One region of the Priestia sp. D51 genome, then DNA from elsewhere that is predicted to be linked to it. Evidence: riboswitches for the same ligand, from Rfam matches in the RefSeq annotation. Region 1 holds a riboswitch; the other holds the start of a gene.
The links. Region 1 has a riboswitch for preQ1 ahead of ACNHOZ_RS23115 (QueT transporter family protein). Riboswitches for the same ligand answer to the same signal wherever they lie in the genome.
Positions count from the first base shown of each region.

Region 2: it holds a riboswitch for preQ1, as region 1 does, so the genes downstream of both, queC (7-cyano-7-deazaguanine synthase QueC) here and ACNHOZ_RS23115 (QueT transporter family protein) in region 1, are expected to answer to the same signal.

Region 1 covers NZ_JBLTIR010000007.1:23,660-32,490, reverse strand. The annotation lists gene ACNHOZ_RS23155 (tautomerase family protein) at 1-47, opposite strand, end outside; gene ACNHOZ_RS23150 (hypothetical protein) at 215-373, opposite strand; gene ACNHOZ_RS23145 (TRM11 family SAM-dependent methyltransferase) at 634-1,587, shown strand; gene rluF (23S rRNA pseudouridine(2604) synthase RluF) at 1,625-2,341, opposite strand; gene ACNHOZ_RS23135 (MFS transporter) at 2,618-3,151, shown strand; gene ACNHOZ_RS23130 (hypothetical protein) at 3,208-3,555, opposite strand; gene ACNHOZ_RS23125 (hypothetical protein) at 3,583-3,828, opposite strand; gene ACNHOZ_RS23120 (hypothetical protein) at 3,898-4,347, opposite strand; gene ACNHOZ_RS23115 (QueT transporter family protein) at 4,783-5,271, opposite strand; PreQ1 riboswitch class I at 5,281-5,325, opposite strand; gene ACNHOZ_RS23110 (Lrp/AsnC family transcriptional regulator) at 5,521-5,931, shown strand; gene ACNHOZ_RS23105 (YitT family protein) at 6,313-7,179, shown strand; gene ACNHOZ_RS23100 (hypothetical protein) at 7,529-7,747, shown strand; gene ACNHOZ_RS23095 (5-deoxy-glucuronate isomerase) at 7,991-8,779, opposite strand.
Region 2 covers NZ_JBLTIR010000003.1:693,524-702,354, forward strand. The annotation lists gene ACNHOZ_RS15340 (alpha/beta hydrolase family protein) at 1-273, shown strand, start outside; gene ACNHOZ_RS15345 (DUF6254 family protein) at 361-486, shown strand; gene ACNHOZ_RS15350 (3-ketoacyl-ACP reductase) at 552-1,271, opposite strand; gene ACNHOZ_RS15355 (spore germination protein) at 1,479-3,077, shown strand; gene ACNHOZ_RS15360 (Ger(x)C family spore germination protein) at 3,102-4,301, shown strand; gene ACNHOZ_RS15365 (hypothetical protein) at 4,313-4,549, shown strand; gene ACNHOZ_RS15370 (GerAB/ArcD/ProY family transporter) at 4,572-5,693, shown strand; PreQ1 riboswitch class I at 5,766-5,809, shown strand; gene queC (7-cyano-7-deazaguanine synthase QueC) at 6,040-6,705, shown strand; gene queD (6-carboxytetrahydropterin synthase QueD) at 6,705-7,145, shown strand; gene queE (7-carboxy-7-deazaguanine synthase QueE) at 7,138-7,869, shown strand; gene queF (preQ(1) synthase) at 7,968-8,465, shown strand; gene ACNHOZ_RS15395 (NAD(P)H-binding protein) at 8,534-8,831, shown strand, end outside.

The DNA of each region.
Region 1 (8,831 bases):
TCTTTTTCGTCTCTTCCTTCTATTACATCAAATCTAAGTAATGGCATACTAAGTAACCTCCAGCTTTTTGTCTAATGTATTATTGCTTTATCATATCACAACTATCATTTGTAAAAAAAAGATATGCTATTCACAATGTGCTCTCTAGTGAAAGAGACCTCAAACTCTTCAATAAAAGCTGAACCTAACAAAAAGAAATGAGCAGCATAACGGCTCATTTCATTAGTACAAAAATATTTATAATAAGAGCTAAAATACATACAGATACAATGGCAATGAGTACGTTCATCACAAGGTTTTGCGAGGATGTTTTAGCTTGTTTTTTCATATCAGCCCGACTCATCTGTTGCTTTTCATGATCACTTTTAGACATCACGTAGCCTCTCCTATTCATCAAAATGTCAGCAGTGTATAAATGATTTTTGAGAAACCTTGATCCAGTTCTTTTGTATAAACAGCAGCACATGCAGGTTATCATCAGTTATTTTAGCATGTTTTGTCAAATAAGTGGACTATGTAGCGCTTCAATTTAGTATTCACAGCCAAATATATTTAAATTCGTTGCTTTTCTCTTCTTTTCTCGCTATTGTTTGAGAAGAAGGATAATTAGATACGATAAAGGATGATACGATATTGAATAACCATACGCAGCTGCCTCAGTATATCTACACATACGCATGCAGCGAAGAGGAACTCTCACTATGTCAATTAGAGAGACGCTCTCTTTTTGAAATTGAAACTGAGAAACCTATCATAAGAAGCGCCGTTAAACTTGATCCAAGCAGAAGCCCTTTTATCAAAGAGCGATTAGATATTATGTATGAATCAGATGACCTTGCAGATATTTGCAAACAAGTAGAAGATATTGACCTTGGAAATCAAACATTTAAACTCATTTTTATGAAAATTAATGACTTAGAAAAAGATCAAAAAATAAGCTATAAAGGTCAGCGTGCGATTGAACGTGATGTGGGTTGGCATTTTGTAGCAGAAGCAGACTTGCATAACCCTGACCATTTGTTTGGAATTGTTCCATTTGAAGGACGCTGGTATTTTGGAAAATATCAAAAAAGCGAAGCTGTATGGCTGCATCATTTGAAGAAACCGCGTGAATACTCTACGGCACTCAGTACCCGCCTTGCAAGAGCTGTAGCTAACATTGCCGTTCCAAAGCCTGAAGGAATCAAAGCGATTGATCCATGCTGTGGTATTGGTACAGTCCTCGTAGAAGCTCTTTCAATGGGCATTGATATTGTAGGACGCGATATCAACCCACTTGTGACCGACGGATCTCGTGAAAATATTGCGCATTTCGGCTTAAAGGGTGATGTCAAAACCGGACCGATTTCGGATGTTACCACTCACTATGACGTAGCGATCATCGACATGCCTTACAATCTCTACACCCACGCGACGCCTGAAGATCAGCTTTCTATTTTAAAACACGCTCGCCGCTTTGCGGATAAAGTAGTCGTGATTACAGTAGACACGATTGACCATATGATTCATGAAGCTGGCTTTTCTATTTCAGATCGCTGCGTAGCGCGCAAAAGCGTATTTTCTAGACAAGTAGTTGTATGCGAATAAAAAAAGACACCAGTCTAACAGGCTGGTGTCTTTTGATTTACCACTCTTTAGGTTCATAGTCTAATTCTTTGAATAGCTGCGTACGCTCTTTTTTCGTTAAATCTCTCCATTGCCCAACAGGCAAGTTGTTTAAGTGAATATTCATAATACGCGTACGCTGAAGTCGGTATACTTCATATCCGAGCACTTCACACATACGGCGAATTTGACGATTTAAGCCCTGTGTTAAAATAATTTGAAACTCGTACTTAGACAGCTGTGTCACTTTACAAGGAAGCGTTTTTGTACCTAAAATTTTTACTCCCTCAGACATGTTTTTGATAAACTCGGGTGTAATCGGCTTATCTACTGCAACAATATATTCTTTTTCATGCTTGTTTTCTGCACGTAAAATTTCGTTAATAATATCGCCGTCATTTGTAAGTAAAATTAAGCCGTCTGAATCCTTATCTAGTCGTCCGACATGATGAATACGCAAAGGGTGATTGACTAAGTCAATGATGTTTCCCTTTACTTTTTTCTCACTCGTACTTGTAATGCCGACCGGTTTATTAAGTGCAATATATACATTATTTCGAGCAATCCGAAGCTGTTGGCCACTTACTCGAATATCATCGCCAGGCTTAACTTGATCTCCGATTTTTGCAACCTTTCCATTAACGGTTACTCTTCCTTCACTAATTAACTTATCTGCCCCGCGTCTTGACGCTTTGCCAGATTCGCTAATAAATTTATTCAGTCTCAGGTGAATCACAACCTTACATTTAAAAATTTTAAAATTTGTCTCTTCTATTAGAAACCGATATGTGTCAATTTCTATACCGTCCCTATCGTAACATGCTATACGCTTCTCGTCTTCTTTTAATTTCATTACTTGACTATATTTTTTTAACAGCAATAGAAGTATAGATCCAAAATACTTTGTAATCTTATTCTTAACATTTCAAGCAATGCTTACACCTGTCAAACTAACGTCAATCTCCACTTCTATGCAAGACCTAAACGTCTAGATTGACTGATCAGTATAGAGTTGCTACCATCAGGTTTTCTTATGCTTCCAGGAGGAGTAACGCTGGCTCTAACAGCTATGGTCGGAGGAAGTTTGTTTGATAAAATTGGATTTAAACCGCTGCTTTTAACAAGTTTAATTCTTTTAACGTTTATTTTAAGTTTGTTCACTAACATTTCAAGAGAAACAACTACGATGACTGCAGCTATTTTATACGCTGCCTTTACAATTGGCGTAGGTTTAAGCATAGGACCCGTAATGACGCTTGCTTTAAATCAAGTACCTAAGCCGCTTCACGCTCACGGTTCAGCCATTTCAAATACGATTAACCAAGTTTCAGGCGCAATTGGACCCGCTTTGTATACAAGTATTATGACAATGGCTTCTCAGCACTTTATTCAACAATCAAATGAAACGAATAAAACGCTGTTACAAATAAAAAGTATGACAAGCGGGGTCCATACCGTCTATTATGTAGCCATCGCTTTCGCTATCGTTTCGTTCCTGCTCGCTCTTACGTTAAAGAAAAAAGACCAGCAGCTGGAGACGCAATAAATAAGAAACTAACAAGAGCTGCTCAAGTCATGAGCAGCTCTTGTTACATGCCGAATTTATATTACAAATGTAAAAGCAATCATAGATACTATGAAAGCAAGAATAATAATACCTCTCTTTTTTTCTGTTTTCCATGCTTCAATAGCGCCCGCGATACCACCAATGACTAAAATAAAAGTACCTATAATGTGCAGAGGCAGCAGCGATAATACTCTACCTAAACTCGCCATCACTCCTCCAATCAATATAAAGCCTGTTGTTATAATCGATTTTAATGATGTTAAGTCTCGTATAGCTTCTTGTTTTTCAGTCTTACTCAGTTTAAAGTACTCTATTATACTAAAAGCAGCGGGTGTTCCCCATAAAATAAAGAAGCTAACTAATCTATCCGTGTCTACATTCACTGTTTATTCACCACCGCTATTAGTTTCTTATACACTTTTCCTAACCCATTTTTTAGAGATAAAAAAAGCGGCTGTAGCTGCTACAGCGGGAATCATAAAAGCAAAGCTACCAGAATAACTGCCAAACGTTACTTTACTTGATAATCCTTCGATTGAGCTCCACATAGTCGAACTTTCTGGAACATATAAGAGCGTAAGAATCATTCCTGATAGCAGTTGAAAGCTACCCAAGAAAACGATGAAACTAATGATAAATAGTCCATATCTCTTCAATAAAATCTCCCCCTTGATTTATATACGATTTCACGCTTCATAAGTTCCATTATTTAACAGATCCATGTGTTATTCTCGCTTCAAAGATCCTCCAAAAGAAAATTGATGGTAGTCATCGATCTTATTCCAATATCCTATGCACTTTACGTCAGGCTCATCAATAGCTAACGCTTCTTTATTAATTCCTTTATAAGGAAGAAATGCAGTCAACTTTACCTTTTGTTTTGGCTTAATATTTAACTTATTGCCTTCTGCTAACACCTTAAATTTATTTTCAGAATAACCGTTTTTTATTTTTAGTGGATACGATAAAAATACGTCGTTTTGTTTGATGGTCAAATCGCTCTTGTTTACGAATTCCAATTCATACGAAATCCCTTGCTTCATCTTTTGTTCTTTGATGACGTTAATATGGATCTTTTCTAGTTCTCTTAAAGGAACGTTGTCTTCTTCTTTTGAACACCCGGCAAATAAGATAGCTAACACTAATAAAACAAGAATTCCTAACTTTCTATTCAAAAAATAATCCCCTCTCTCGTAACAAAGATTATTTTACAATTATAACTCAAAAAAGTTATTTAATGGTAAAAATACACAATTAAAAAAGCAAACCTTGTCGGTCTGCTTTTTTAATTGCTACGCATAGGTAATGTGTTGTTGTGCGAAAAACTTTTCGATAAGGAGTTTGCCAACTATATGTATATCGTAACAAAAGAAAAAAGAACGCGCTGTGAGATTTGTCACTTCTTCTTTCAAAATAATCTAATTGAATACTCGCTATTGCGTTACGCAAAAAGAGCAGAACGCAATAGCGACCTGCTCTTTTTACATGCTAGATATGGGTAATTTTTCCATGCGTGAAAAGCTCTTCAATAATAAGGGGTTTATCACTACACTTATAGAATAACAAAGAAAAAAAGATGCGGCTGTGAGATTTATCACAGCCACATCTTTTTATCCAACTAGCTTATTAAATTGTACACGTTTATTAATTGCCGCCATAATTGGTGCTCCAACAAGCATAACCACAAACTCACCAACAGCTGTTGTTAACCATGTAAAGAAAAATGGTAAATCAAATGCTAGGTGCAGTTCAAACGCAATAATAAACATCGTAAACGTAAACACAAGTGTATTAATAAGCATACGGGCCCACATATTTTTAATATAGCGCATAGAAAAAATGGTAATGAGTAATGATAGTACAGATTGTCCTACCCCAAACACCAGATCATAAGCGACCATTGGTGAAAAAAACAAATTCGTCAGAAATACCCCTAGTACAATGCCGTACACGTACTTTTTATTAAATACAATCAAATGATTGAACATTTCTGATATACGAAATTGGATATTGGTGAAGCCAAACGGCTGAATTAACATGCTAACAGCAATATACATAGCTGCTAAAAGACCGTTGACGCAAAGTGTTCTTATATTCATCTTACTATTCTCTCCTTAGTTTTTTAACGTGGGATGGTTACGAACCACGTAAACACTCAAAGAATCATACAGCAAGCTTAAGCTTTCGTCAATCTAGCTGTTTGCAAACTACTGCTGCTTTCATGTCTTCCATATTGACTGCTCTTTTTTCTTACTTTTCTTTATTATAAAATAGAAGACGTATCCGTATACATAGGTGACATAAAGTAGTTAACCCTTTTGATTTGAAATACGAAAGGATTTGTAGCGATGTTAGATAATACAGATAAGCGCATACTAGAAGAGCTATCAAAAAATGGACGTATGAAGATGAAAGAATTAGGAGAAAAAGTGCATTTAACCGGACAAGCCGCTTCTGCTAGAGTATTAAAGTTAGAAGATGAAGGCATTATCAAAGGCTATACAATTAACATTGATGAACGAAAACTTGGCTACACCGTCCATGCATTTTTAAATATCTATACGCAGAGCATTCATCACCACCCCTACCTTACATTTGTAGAAAGTCAGAAGAAGTACGTCATCAACAACTTTAAAATCAGCGGCGATGGCTGCTACTTACTAGAATGTAAATTTCATTCGAATGAAGAATTAAATGATTTTTTGACAGAGCTAAATCAGCATGTGAATTACAAACTTTCAATCGTCATTAACAAATAAATTTTTTAAAAAAATAAAGGTATATTAATTTATGAAAATGGCAATTCTAATAACGTATTCCCCCTATTCCAATAAATTTGAAAATCCTTTGCGCCGTCGCAAAGGATTCTTTTTTATACAGGAAACCGCCTTCTATTTTTTGAAAAGTTGAACATCTCTCATAGCGTTGACATAGCGGTCAGAGGTTTATATAATCGGTGACATCGAAGCATAGAAAAGCCGGATCAAGACCTATACAAGTATCGTAATTCTTCGTCTTAGAAGTTGATCAGTTTTATAACTAGACAATTTCTAAGACGTTTTTTATTTTATCATTTGTGAAACACTAGTAAAAACAAGATTCCACGTGAAAATATCCTAATGATCAGGGAGGTTTGCATATTGAAAACAATCTATAAAGACATCATTTTAATTATTGCCGGAGCGCTTTTAGTTGCTGCATCCATTGATTTTTTCGTCATTCCAAATAAATTAGGTGACGGAAGTACGGTTGGTATTGCTCTTGTTTTATATTATTTATTTCATATCCCTACAAGTATCAGCACATTTCTTGTGAACCTTGTATTCATTGCCTTAGCTTATAAATTTCTAACTAAAAAAACCATTCTCTATACGATTCTAGGAGCTGTCATGACGTCCGTTTTCTTAGGTCTGGTCAGCTATATTCCTTTTCACGTTCACGACATGATTTTAGGAATTGTATTCGGGGCTTTACTAATGGGAACAGGACTGGCACTCATTTTTATCGCGGATGGATCTACCGGCGGCACAACTCTTTTAGCTTATTTATTAAACTACACAAAAGGCTACAATATCTCGAAAAGCATGTTCTACATGGACAGCGTCATTATTTTAGCATCTGTTTTTGCTATTGGCGTCAACAATACCCTCTATACTTTTATATTCGTCTATCTTTGTGCTAAAATCGTCGATGTTGTTATCGAAGGTTTCCACAACAAAAAAGCAATGACGATTATGTCTGATCAGTACAAAGACATTGCGCAAGTGATCACCAGTGAATTTGGAAATGCAGCTACCATCTTTTATGGATATGGCTACTACGCCAACAAAGATAAACGCATTATCTACGTTGTTATTAAAAAGAACGAGTTATTAAAAATTAAAAAGAAAATCCAGCAAATTGACCCGAATTCTTTTATTGTCATCCACGAAGTAAAAGAAGTTGTCGGCGGAAAATTTGGATTTATCGGCAATTCGCCTCATGAAACAAAAGCCGCTGCTAAATAAAAAAATCCACCTCTTGGTGGATTTTTTTATGAAAAAACCGTTAAGAAAAACGAAAAGATCCCTGCTAAAAAGTAAACTGACCCTAACGCAATTGCTCCTGTAACGACCGTAAATACACTTAATCCGATAGCCACCTTCATTTTCATCCACATCCCTTTTTAGATTAGTAGTATAAGTATGTCCAAGAATAGAAGATTTATAACTATGCCACCCTATTTATTTCATATATCGATGCAACAATTGTCTATTCAACGTGTTCTAAAACCACCCCTGGCGGCATAATGTATAGGAAGGATTTCATATACACATCTTTGTATCACACATATCATATGAAATTAGGTGAGATAAAATGGTGGCTGTCCACTTTTTTGAAAACAGAAAGCTTCTATTAAGCCAGCTGAGGGAAAACATTCCTTCTACGGGTGATGATTTAAAGATTAAGGGACGAAAAGGAACCGTCGTGCTTGTGAATGACATCGATGAAAAAAATGTTCACGTGGAAGTTGCTTTAGAAAAAGTAGTGAAAAAGAACTTAGCGTTAGATAATGCTAAAAAGAAAAGGAGATAAGCGGCTACGCTTATCTCCTTTTTTTGATTGACATACGATCTCTTGCTTCTGTTTAGAAAAAAAAGAGACTCCTAAAAAAGGAATCTGCCAAAAAGAGCGATATCATCGCCTGAATATTAATACAAGCTATACTTTAACATATAAAAACATATTTTACAAAAATAAACTATTATTTTACGCATAATTATTTTTTTATTCGAGGCTTTTCAACATTTGAAACCCATTTCGTATAAAGAGTTTTATTTATTTTTCAGGCCAAATTTTTGCATCCGGCTCTAATAACCACTTATGCTCTTCTTCCATAATACGGTCTGTCCATGGATTATTGTCAAGATGGCGAATCATCCAGCAGAAGTACATCGCATAGCCGGGAGCCGTTGCTTGAGGATGATCTAATTCACCTGGAATTGTAATAAAACTATTATCAACTACACGGTATGCATCTTCTCCAACCATTGCACAGCCAAATCCTTGCGGCTTGTCAAAACGATAGTAATATACTTCAGGCTGATCATGATGATGAGGCGGATAGCTCGACCATCTTCCTGGATAAGAAATAACTTCTCCAATAACAAGGTTAGAATAAGGAGCGTTATTATAATCAAAGATTGTCCGAATGACACGCTGAGCGGTACCTTCCCATACTCCTTCACCAGCTACTGTATTTTGACAGTCTTCAGGCGTATATAATTTTGATGAAAATTCTTTTTCATTATCCGTTTTTTGAACTAGTACTTCACTATTGGCAAGCGCGGTAATTTTAACCTCCACATTTTTCGAAACGTGCAAACACCAAGGCTCTTCTTCAAAAAGAGACTCACGCTGAATTTCTTTCGAATGTCCTTCCCACTCTAGCTTTACCTTTCCTTCTAGTAAAAGAATAGCCGTTTCATTGCTGCTGTCTAGTAAAGTTTCCTCTTTTCCTTGAGACATATTATAAATCCCAATATCCATCAGCATATCTTTGTGCTGACCGGCCATTTCTGTAAGTACGTTGTATCCTTTATTTAATTCACCTAATTTACCTAGCATGTTTAACTTCCTCCTTTATGTAGTAGCACAATCAGAATTTACTAATCACTCA
Region 2 (8,831 bases), on a different contig from region 1:
GGAGATCCGGCGCAGTATCCAGAGAGGTATAAAAGTCGTTCTGTTGTCTACTGGAGCGATAAAGTAAATTCACCTCTTTTGATTTTACAGGGCGATCATGATCGTAAAGTTCACCACACTCAGGCTGAAAAACTTGTGAAACAGCTAGATGAGCAGGGAAAAGAATACAAATATGTACTGTACAAAAATGGAGACCATCCGCTAACTGCTTATTATGATCAATACAACGCGGAAATTGATAAATGGTTTAAAATACATTTAGCTAAGCAGTAAAGAAATTGGAAGCAGTTTTGATGAATGGAAAAGAGCAGCTTGTTTTATCCTACTACATGTAAGCATATAAAAAGGGGATGAAGCAAAATGACTCAGTCTAAAAGTCAAAAAGAGCGTCAGTGGAACGTACGAAAGCAATCACAAAACCCATCGCATGGAAAAGTAAAGTCTTTTGAAGAACTATCAGAAGAAATCACGCCTAAACGTAAATAAGCTAACCATCATATAAAAGAAGACACAAAAAAGGAGAGCTGAAGCTCTCCTTTTTCTATGTTTGTTTATGGATTTGTAGACCACATGCCCGCAGATTTGATAAAAATACGCGGATGCAGCTTTAATTGTGCTACCATAATTTCTGCTAGGTCTTCAGGCTGCATCACTTTATCAGGATTGCCATCCGTTAAGTTTTCTTTATATGCTAATTCCGTTGCTACTGTACTTGGTGTTAGAGCTGTTACACGAATATTGTGTTTGCGCACTTCTAGCGCTAAAGATTCAGTTAAGCCAAGCACGCCAAATTTTGAAGCGCTGTAAGCACTTGTAACAGGAGCGCCTTTTTGACCAGCAGTGGATGAAATATTGATGATGTCTCCACCATTTTTTTCGATTAATTGAGGTAGAACGGCGCGCGTTACGTAGTAAACGCCCATTAAATTCACATCAATGATTTGTTTCCACTCAGCTGGGTCTAGCTCTAAAAAGCCTCCGAATTTACCGATTCCCGCATTGTTGATTAAGATATCCGTCGCCCCTAATTTTGTATGTAGATGCTCAACTGCTGCGTTTACTTCTTCCATAGAAGAAACGTCTGCTGTTGCATAAGCAACTTGTACATCAAATGCTTCCAGTTCAGAAGCAACAGCCTTTAAATCTGCCTCTGTACGAGCAATTAAACCGATATTTACGCCTTCTTTTGCTAATTCAATTGCAGTTGAACGACCAATGCCTTTTCCTGCTCCTGTAATAAGAGCTACTTTGCCTTTAAGTGATTGTGCCATGTATAGACTCCTTTCAATGTTCCGTATAAACATTCTTCATAATAACGAAGAATTATCCATTACTATCCTATAGAAATGCACAAATGATGTCAAAAATAAAGATTATTAAAATGGCTTCAAGTATAAATTTCCTTTTCATACAAAAACTATAGAGACTAAAAAGAAGAAATTCCGTTTCTTTTCGTTCAATGTAGTGGAGGATGAACAATGCGTATTAAAAAACTGTCGGAGTTAACGAATAAATCCAAACAGCGGAAAGAAAAAGCTGGTGAATCGAAGGACTCTAAGGCAACTAGTGCTTCTTCCACTGAGGAAGAGCAGAAATTGTCGGAGAGAGTGGGAGATAATATATTCCACATGAAAAAAGCATTGGGACAGAGCACGGACTTAGTGACAAGAGAGTTTCGAATTTCAATTGAAGAAAAATTCACTTTAGGTGTTGCTTACATCGACGGATTGGTAAATAAAGATGAAGTTGAACACTATGCGCTGGACTCCATTATGCATTATCACGATGAGCATTTAACTCATGATGACGGTGTCGTTAATATGTACGAGTTGATTAAAAGCTATAGTTTGGCGGCCGGTGAAATTATGGAAGCCAAAACATTGGATGATGCTCTTCTTCATGTTTTATCAGGAGATACCGTGCTGTTTTTAGAAGGGTATCAAACGTGTATTGTGGCAAGTACAAGAGGGTGGAGAGACAGGGCTGTTTCTGAACCACAATCTCAGACCGTTGTAAGAGGACCTCGAGACAGTTTTACAGAAACACTGCGAACGAATACCGCATTGATTCGGCGCCGAATAAAATCTCCAAAACTTTGGATTGAATCTCAGCAAATAGGAGAGTTTACAAAAACGGATATTGCGCTCGTTTATATAGACGGCATTGCGGATGAACAGGTCATTCAAGAGGTAAAAGAGCGTCTTTCTAAAATTGATATAGACGGTATTTTGGAGAGCGGATATATCGAAGAGTTGATTCAAGATGAAGATTATACACCTTTTCCTACTATGCATAACACGGAGCGTCCAGACTCCGTGGCAGCAGGTCTTTTAGAGGGGCGGATAGCCATTTTAGTAGACGGTACACCTTTTGTATTGATGGTTCCTGCCCTATTTATTCAATTTTTTCAGGCGGCCGAAGATTATTACCAGCGCGCAGATATTAGTACATTGATTCGCTTAATGCGCTACATGGCATTTTTCTTAGCCCTTTTAACACCTTCTGCTTATATTGCTTTAACTACTTTTCATCAAGAGATGCTTCCTTTTGCTTTGTTAATTAGTATTGCAGCTCAAAGGGAAGGTGTGCCTTTTCCAGCTATTATTGAAGCGTTTATTATGGAAATCACGTTTGAAATTTTGCGAGAAGCGGGAGTCCGATTGCCTCGAGCAGTAGGTTCAGCTATTTCAATCGTGGGAGCACTCGTTTTAGGAGAAGCCGCCGTACAAGCTGGATTAGTATCGCCTGCAATGGTTATCGTTGTATCCATCACCGCTATTAGTAACTTTGTTTCACCGGTGTATGATATGGCCATTGCAGTAAGGATGCTGCGCTTTATTTTAATGGTTTTAGCAGCTACTTTTGGCTTGTTCGGTATTATCCTCGGGCTAATTTTAATGATTTTACATTTATGCAGCTTAAGGTCATTTGGAGTCCCTTATATGACACCTATGGCTCCCTTTGTGAAGCGTGATCAAAAGGATGTTCTAATTAGACGTTCGATCAAAAAAATGAAAACAAGGCCAAAGCTTATTAACGAGAAGAATATCTCACGTCAAAAGACGCAAAAAAACTAAACTGTGCAAAGGTGGCCGGTTACTATGAAAGCATTTCTGATGTTATGTATCTGTTCATTGCTGTTAAGCGGCTGCTGGAGCAGTCGAGAGTTGAATGAGCTAGCCATTACGGTTGCTGTCGGAATTGATAAAGCAGAAGATGGCATTATTGTTACAGTTCAGCTGATTAACCCTGGTGATATTCAGGCCAAAACCCCTACAAACGGGCCTTCTGTTACCACATTCTCTATTAAGGCTTCGTCTGTAATGGAAGGGTTAAGAAAAATAACGACAAAATCCCCGCGGAAAATTTATCTTTCTCATTTACGAATGCTAGTCATTAGCGAAAGCATGGCGGAAGAGGGTATTGCTGAAGTGCTTGATTTCTTTGCTCGGGATCATGAAGTGCGTACCGATTATTTTGTTGTTGTTGCTAAAAACACGAAAGCATCGAGCGTTCTGAACGTATTAACAACAATTGAAAAAATACCAGCTAACCATATGTTTGCTTCATTAGACGTCTCTCAGCGTATTTGGGCACCTACTAGAGGCGTAAAGTTAAATGAACTGATCAGTAACTTAACGAGCGAAGGAAAGCAGGCGGTGTTATCGGGAGTATTGGTCAAAGGCGACGTGAAAAAGGCAGGAGATATGTCGAGCATTTCCCGGACCAATCTGTCCACCCTGCTCAATTTTAAAGGATTAGGCGTCTTTCAAAATGATAAGCTGATCGGCTGGTTCAATGAAGACGAAAGTAAAGGATATAACTATATTACAGGAAATGTAAAAAGTACGTTAATTGTTATTCCATGCGAAGGAAAAGAAAAACAGCACGATATCATCGGAGTAGAAATGCTTCGAACGAACGTGAAGGTAACGGCTTCTATGAAAAACCATAAGCCTCATATTCACGTGGATTTAAAAGGTGAAGCAAACGTGGCAGATGTAGAGTGTCAAGTAAACTTACAGGATCCAGCTGTAATCAATATGCTCGAACGAAAAACAGCAGCGGACGTAAAAGAAAAAATGAATGACGCAGTGGAAAAAGCTCAAAAAGATTATAAAAGTGATATCTTCGGTTTTGGAGAAACGTTTTACAGACAAGATGTAAAGAGATGGTACAAAATGAAAAGAGACTGGAACAGAATTTACGCAGAAGATTTAACCGTCGATTTAGATGCCAAAGTTCAAATTCGTCGCTTAGGCACGTTAAATAACTCATATATGAAGCAAATGAAGCATTAAGGAGAAAGAAAATGGAGGGATTTATCGCCTTATTGGTACTTCTTGCTTTTTTGACTAAAAAAATTATGATTAACTTCCGAAAGGAAAAGTATTACCGTGAAATCGTTGTCTATCTTTGTCTTATAGGTATGGGTTTATTCTTTTGGGGAGCCATTACACTCCGTAAAGAAGTACCTACGCCTCTGTACTTTTTAGAGGAACTCATTAAGCCTCTTACTAAAACCGTTCATCATCTGTTATTTACGTAAGCATGTAGGAGAGAAGGGGTGTATGATGCAAATAAAAGAATTTATTACTCCGAAACAACTTCTTTTTCTCATTTATTTTTTTTGTATCGGAAGCGCTATTTTGGCAGTTCCGGCTACGTTATTAGAAACGAATAGACAAAATGCCTGGGTATGTAGTGTGCTTGCTATTGGCTTTGCCCTTTTAATTGTTGCGGTGCTGTTATGGCTGATGCACCGTTACCCTCAGCAAACGTTCATTGAAATAGCTAAAAAAGCGCTAGGTCCTTACGCCGGAGCGTGTATGTCTCTTATTTACATTTTTTTTATGTTCATTCAATCTACGTTTTCCCTTCGAGATATCAGTACATTTATGACGACGCAAATTGTCCCTGAAACGCTGCCTACGTGGATTCATGCTCTTGTGATTTTAGCGGTTATATACGGAGGGTATTTAGGCATTGAAGTGATAGCGAGAACCGCGGAAATCTTTTTACCGTGGATCGTCGTCCCTTTTTTATTGTTAATTTCGTTAAATATTCCTCAGATGAAACTGGATCGTCTTTACCCTTTGTTTGAATTCCGCATGGATGATTTAGTGTTAGGGACCACGTATTTCTTAGGAAATCCGTTTATGGAATTGATTTTTGTGCTAATGATTACGCCTCATATAAAAGGTGGCAAAAAGGTAAAAAGAATGATTGTTATCGGCACTGTGGCATCGGGCTTGACGATTACGATTGCAGTTGCGGCTTGTATATTAGCTCTTGGCGCGAATATTGCATCAATGCACAGCTACCCAGTTTATTTATTAGGAAAAATGATTTCGTTAGGTGCAACGATACAGCATGTTGAAGTATTAGTAGCTATTATTTGGATGTTATCTATCTTTTTTAAAGTTGTCATTGTGTTCTATGCTATTCAGTTAAGTATCGCTCAATTATGTAATTTACGGGTGCGCAATTTTTTGAGCTTTCCTTTAGGTCTAATCATTACAGGCGTGGCGTATTACATTATTCCAAATACAGCATACTTCAATTATTTTGAAAAATATTACTGGCCGTTTTATTTATTTGTACTAAGCGTCTGTTTTCCGTTGTTATTTATTGCGCTTTCTTATAGAAAGAGAAATAAGACAGCTAAAGGTGATAGAAGCCAACAAACATAGCATTATTTATACGTATGTGGTATAGTATACGATGACAATTCAAGAAGAAACGCCGTACACGTTTGTATATGTACGGGAGAGGTTCGAAAACTCCCTCTATAAAAAACTAAGATCATCGTTGATGACAAAAGACACGGTTTTAGCGTGTCTTCTTTCACGTGCTTTTCTATCAACACGTCTTTTTGACGTGTATGCTGGCGAGGACGTGTATCTTAGTTGCTTTTTAGGGAGATTGCTGGAAAAGAGCAGTCTCTTTTTTGTGTTATAAAATTAGTCACAAAGGGAACGAACGGTTCAATAAAGTTTCTTCTTCTTTTGATTTCAATCAAAAAGGAGACGAACAATAATGATGAAAAATGAAAAAGCTATTGTTGTATTTAGCGGAGGTCAAGATAGTACAACATGTCTATTTTGGGCTTTGAAAAACTTTAAAGAAGTAGAAACGGTTACTTTTCAATACGGTCAGCGTCATAGTCAAGAGATAGAGGTAGCAAAAGCTATCGCAGCTGATTTAGGTGTGAAGCATACCGTCCTAGATATGTCACTTTTAAATCAATTAGCACCAAATGCCTTAACACGAGATGATATTGAAATTGAGCAAAAAGAAGGAGAGTTGCCTACAACGTTTGTGGATGGCCGCAATCTGTTATTTTTATCATTTGCTGCCGTACTGGCTAAAAACAGCGGAGGCCGTCATATCGTAACAGGCGTTTGTGAAACTGATTTTTCGGGATATCCAGACTGTCGAGACGTATTTGTGAAATCGTTAAACGTCACGCTTAATTTATCAATGGACTTCGAGTTTGTGATTCATACGCCGCTTATGTGGATTGATAAAGCAGAAACGTGGGCGTTAGCGGATGAGCTAGGAGCGCTTGAATATGTGCGTGAAAAAACATTAACGTGCTACAACGGTATTGTTGCTGATGGGTGCGGCGAATGTCCCGCATGTCAATTGCGAAAACGCGGGTTAGATCAATACTTGCAAACAAAAGAAGGAGGAGAAAAATAATGCTGCAACAAATGTATCCTCAAGTCTTTCATGACTATGAATATGAATTGAACAAAGATATGCAGTTTGCTGCGGCACATTTTGTTCCTCATACAGAAGCAGGAAAATGCCGTCAAGTCCATGGACATACGTATTTTGTAAATTTAACTGTTGCCGGAGATACATTAGACGAAGCGGGCTTTTTAGTAAACTTTGCGCTATTGAAAAAAATTGTTTCTGGTCAATTTGATCATACATTATTGAACGATCATTCTATCTTTAACGAAGAAAATCCAAATGATTTTCCTACAACTGAAGTTGTTGCTCGTAAAATTTATGAGTTGGTTCAAGAATATCTAGACACACTACCAAATAAGCCTTCTTGTGTACAAGTATTCGTGCGGGAAACGCCGACAAGTTACGTAGTTTACCGCCCAAAGAAGGTGAAAAAACGTGGCTAATACAATTCCAGTACTTGAAATATTCGGCCCAACGATTCAAGGGGAAGGAATGGTTGTAGGACGTAAGACGATGTTTGTTCGTACCGCAGGCTGTGATTATTCCTGCAGCTGGTGTGATTCAGCTTTTACATGGGATGGATCAGCTAAAAACGATATTCGTCAGCTAACAGCAGAACAAATTTGGACGGAGCTTAAAGAAATTGGAGGAGAGTGCTTTGATCACGTCACCATTTCTGGAGGAAACCCTGCGCTTATCAAGGCGATTGGTTCACTTGTAGAGCTTTTGCACAGTCATGGGGTAAAAGCAGCTCTTGAAACACAGGGAAGCCGTTATCAGGATTGGTTCCTAAAGATCGATGATTTAACGATTTCTCCTAAGCCTCCAAGTTCATTAATGACAACAAATTTCTCCGTATTAGACGATATTATAGAGACATTAATAAAGGAAAAACGCATGGCGCACATAAGCATAAAAGTCGTTGTATTTAATGATGAGGACTTTGAGTATGCAGCGTCTGTTCATGAACGTTATCCTGAGGTTCCATTTTTTGTTCAAGTAGGCAACGAGGACTTAACGACAATCGATAATGCGTCGTTAACACAAGAATTGCTTAAAAAGTATGAGTGGTTAATCGACAAGGCAGTGGCAGCTAAAAACATGAACGATGTAAGAGTTCTGCCGCAGGTTCACGCCCTTGTTTGGGGAAATAAACGAGGCGTGTAAGCGCATAGCAAAAAATTTACAAAGAAAAATAAAAACAGATATATACAAAATAAAAAAACGCTGTTAGAATGACAATCGTAGAAAGAGAGGAAATGCAAATGAGCGGTCGAAAAGATGAAGAATTAGAAGGTGTATCACTCCTTGGAAATCAAGGAACAAACTATTTGTTTGAATATTCACCAGAGATTCTAGAAGCATTTGATAACAAACATCCAAATCGTGATTATTTTGTGAAATTTAACTGTCCGGAATTTACGAGCTTATGTCCAAAAACGGGTCAGCCGGATTTCGCAACCATTTATATTAGTTACATTCCAGATGAAAAAATGGTGGAAAGCAAGTCGTTAAAGCTTTATTTGTTCAGCTTCCGTAACCATGGAGATTTCCATGAAGACTGTATGAATATTATTATGAATGACTTAATTAAACTGATGAATCCAAGATATATTGAAGTATGGGGGAAATTCACACCACGCGGCGGGATTTCAATTGATCCATATACAAACTATGGCCGTCCTGGTACGAAGTATGAAGAAATGGCTAATTATCGCCTGATGAATCATGATTTATACCCAGAAACAATTGATAATCGTTAATTCGAACAAACAGGTTGTGTATGCAACCTGTTTTCCATTGCAAAAACAACAGATGAGAAGGTGAAAGAATGTCACAGAGATCAGCATTAGTATTAGGTGCAAGCGGACTTGTTGGTCAAGAACTTTTAAAAATGTTATTAAGCAACAGCTTATATAACCATGTGACAGTGTTTGTTCGAAAAAAGCTACCAATCGAACACACAAAGCTACGTCAGCTTGAAATTGATTTTTCAGAGCTTGATAAGCACGAAGAATGCTTTGCAGTTGATGATGTATATTGCTGTTTAGGCACGACAATGAAAAAAGCAAAAACAAAAGCGAAATTCATTAAAGTTGACTACGAATTTCCTTTAAAAGCGGCTAAAT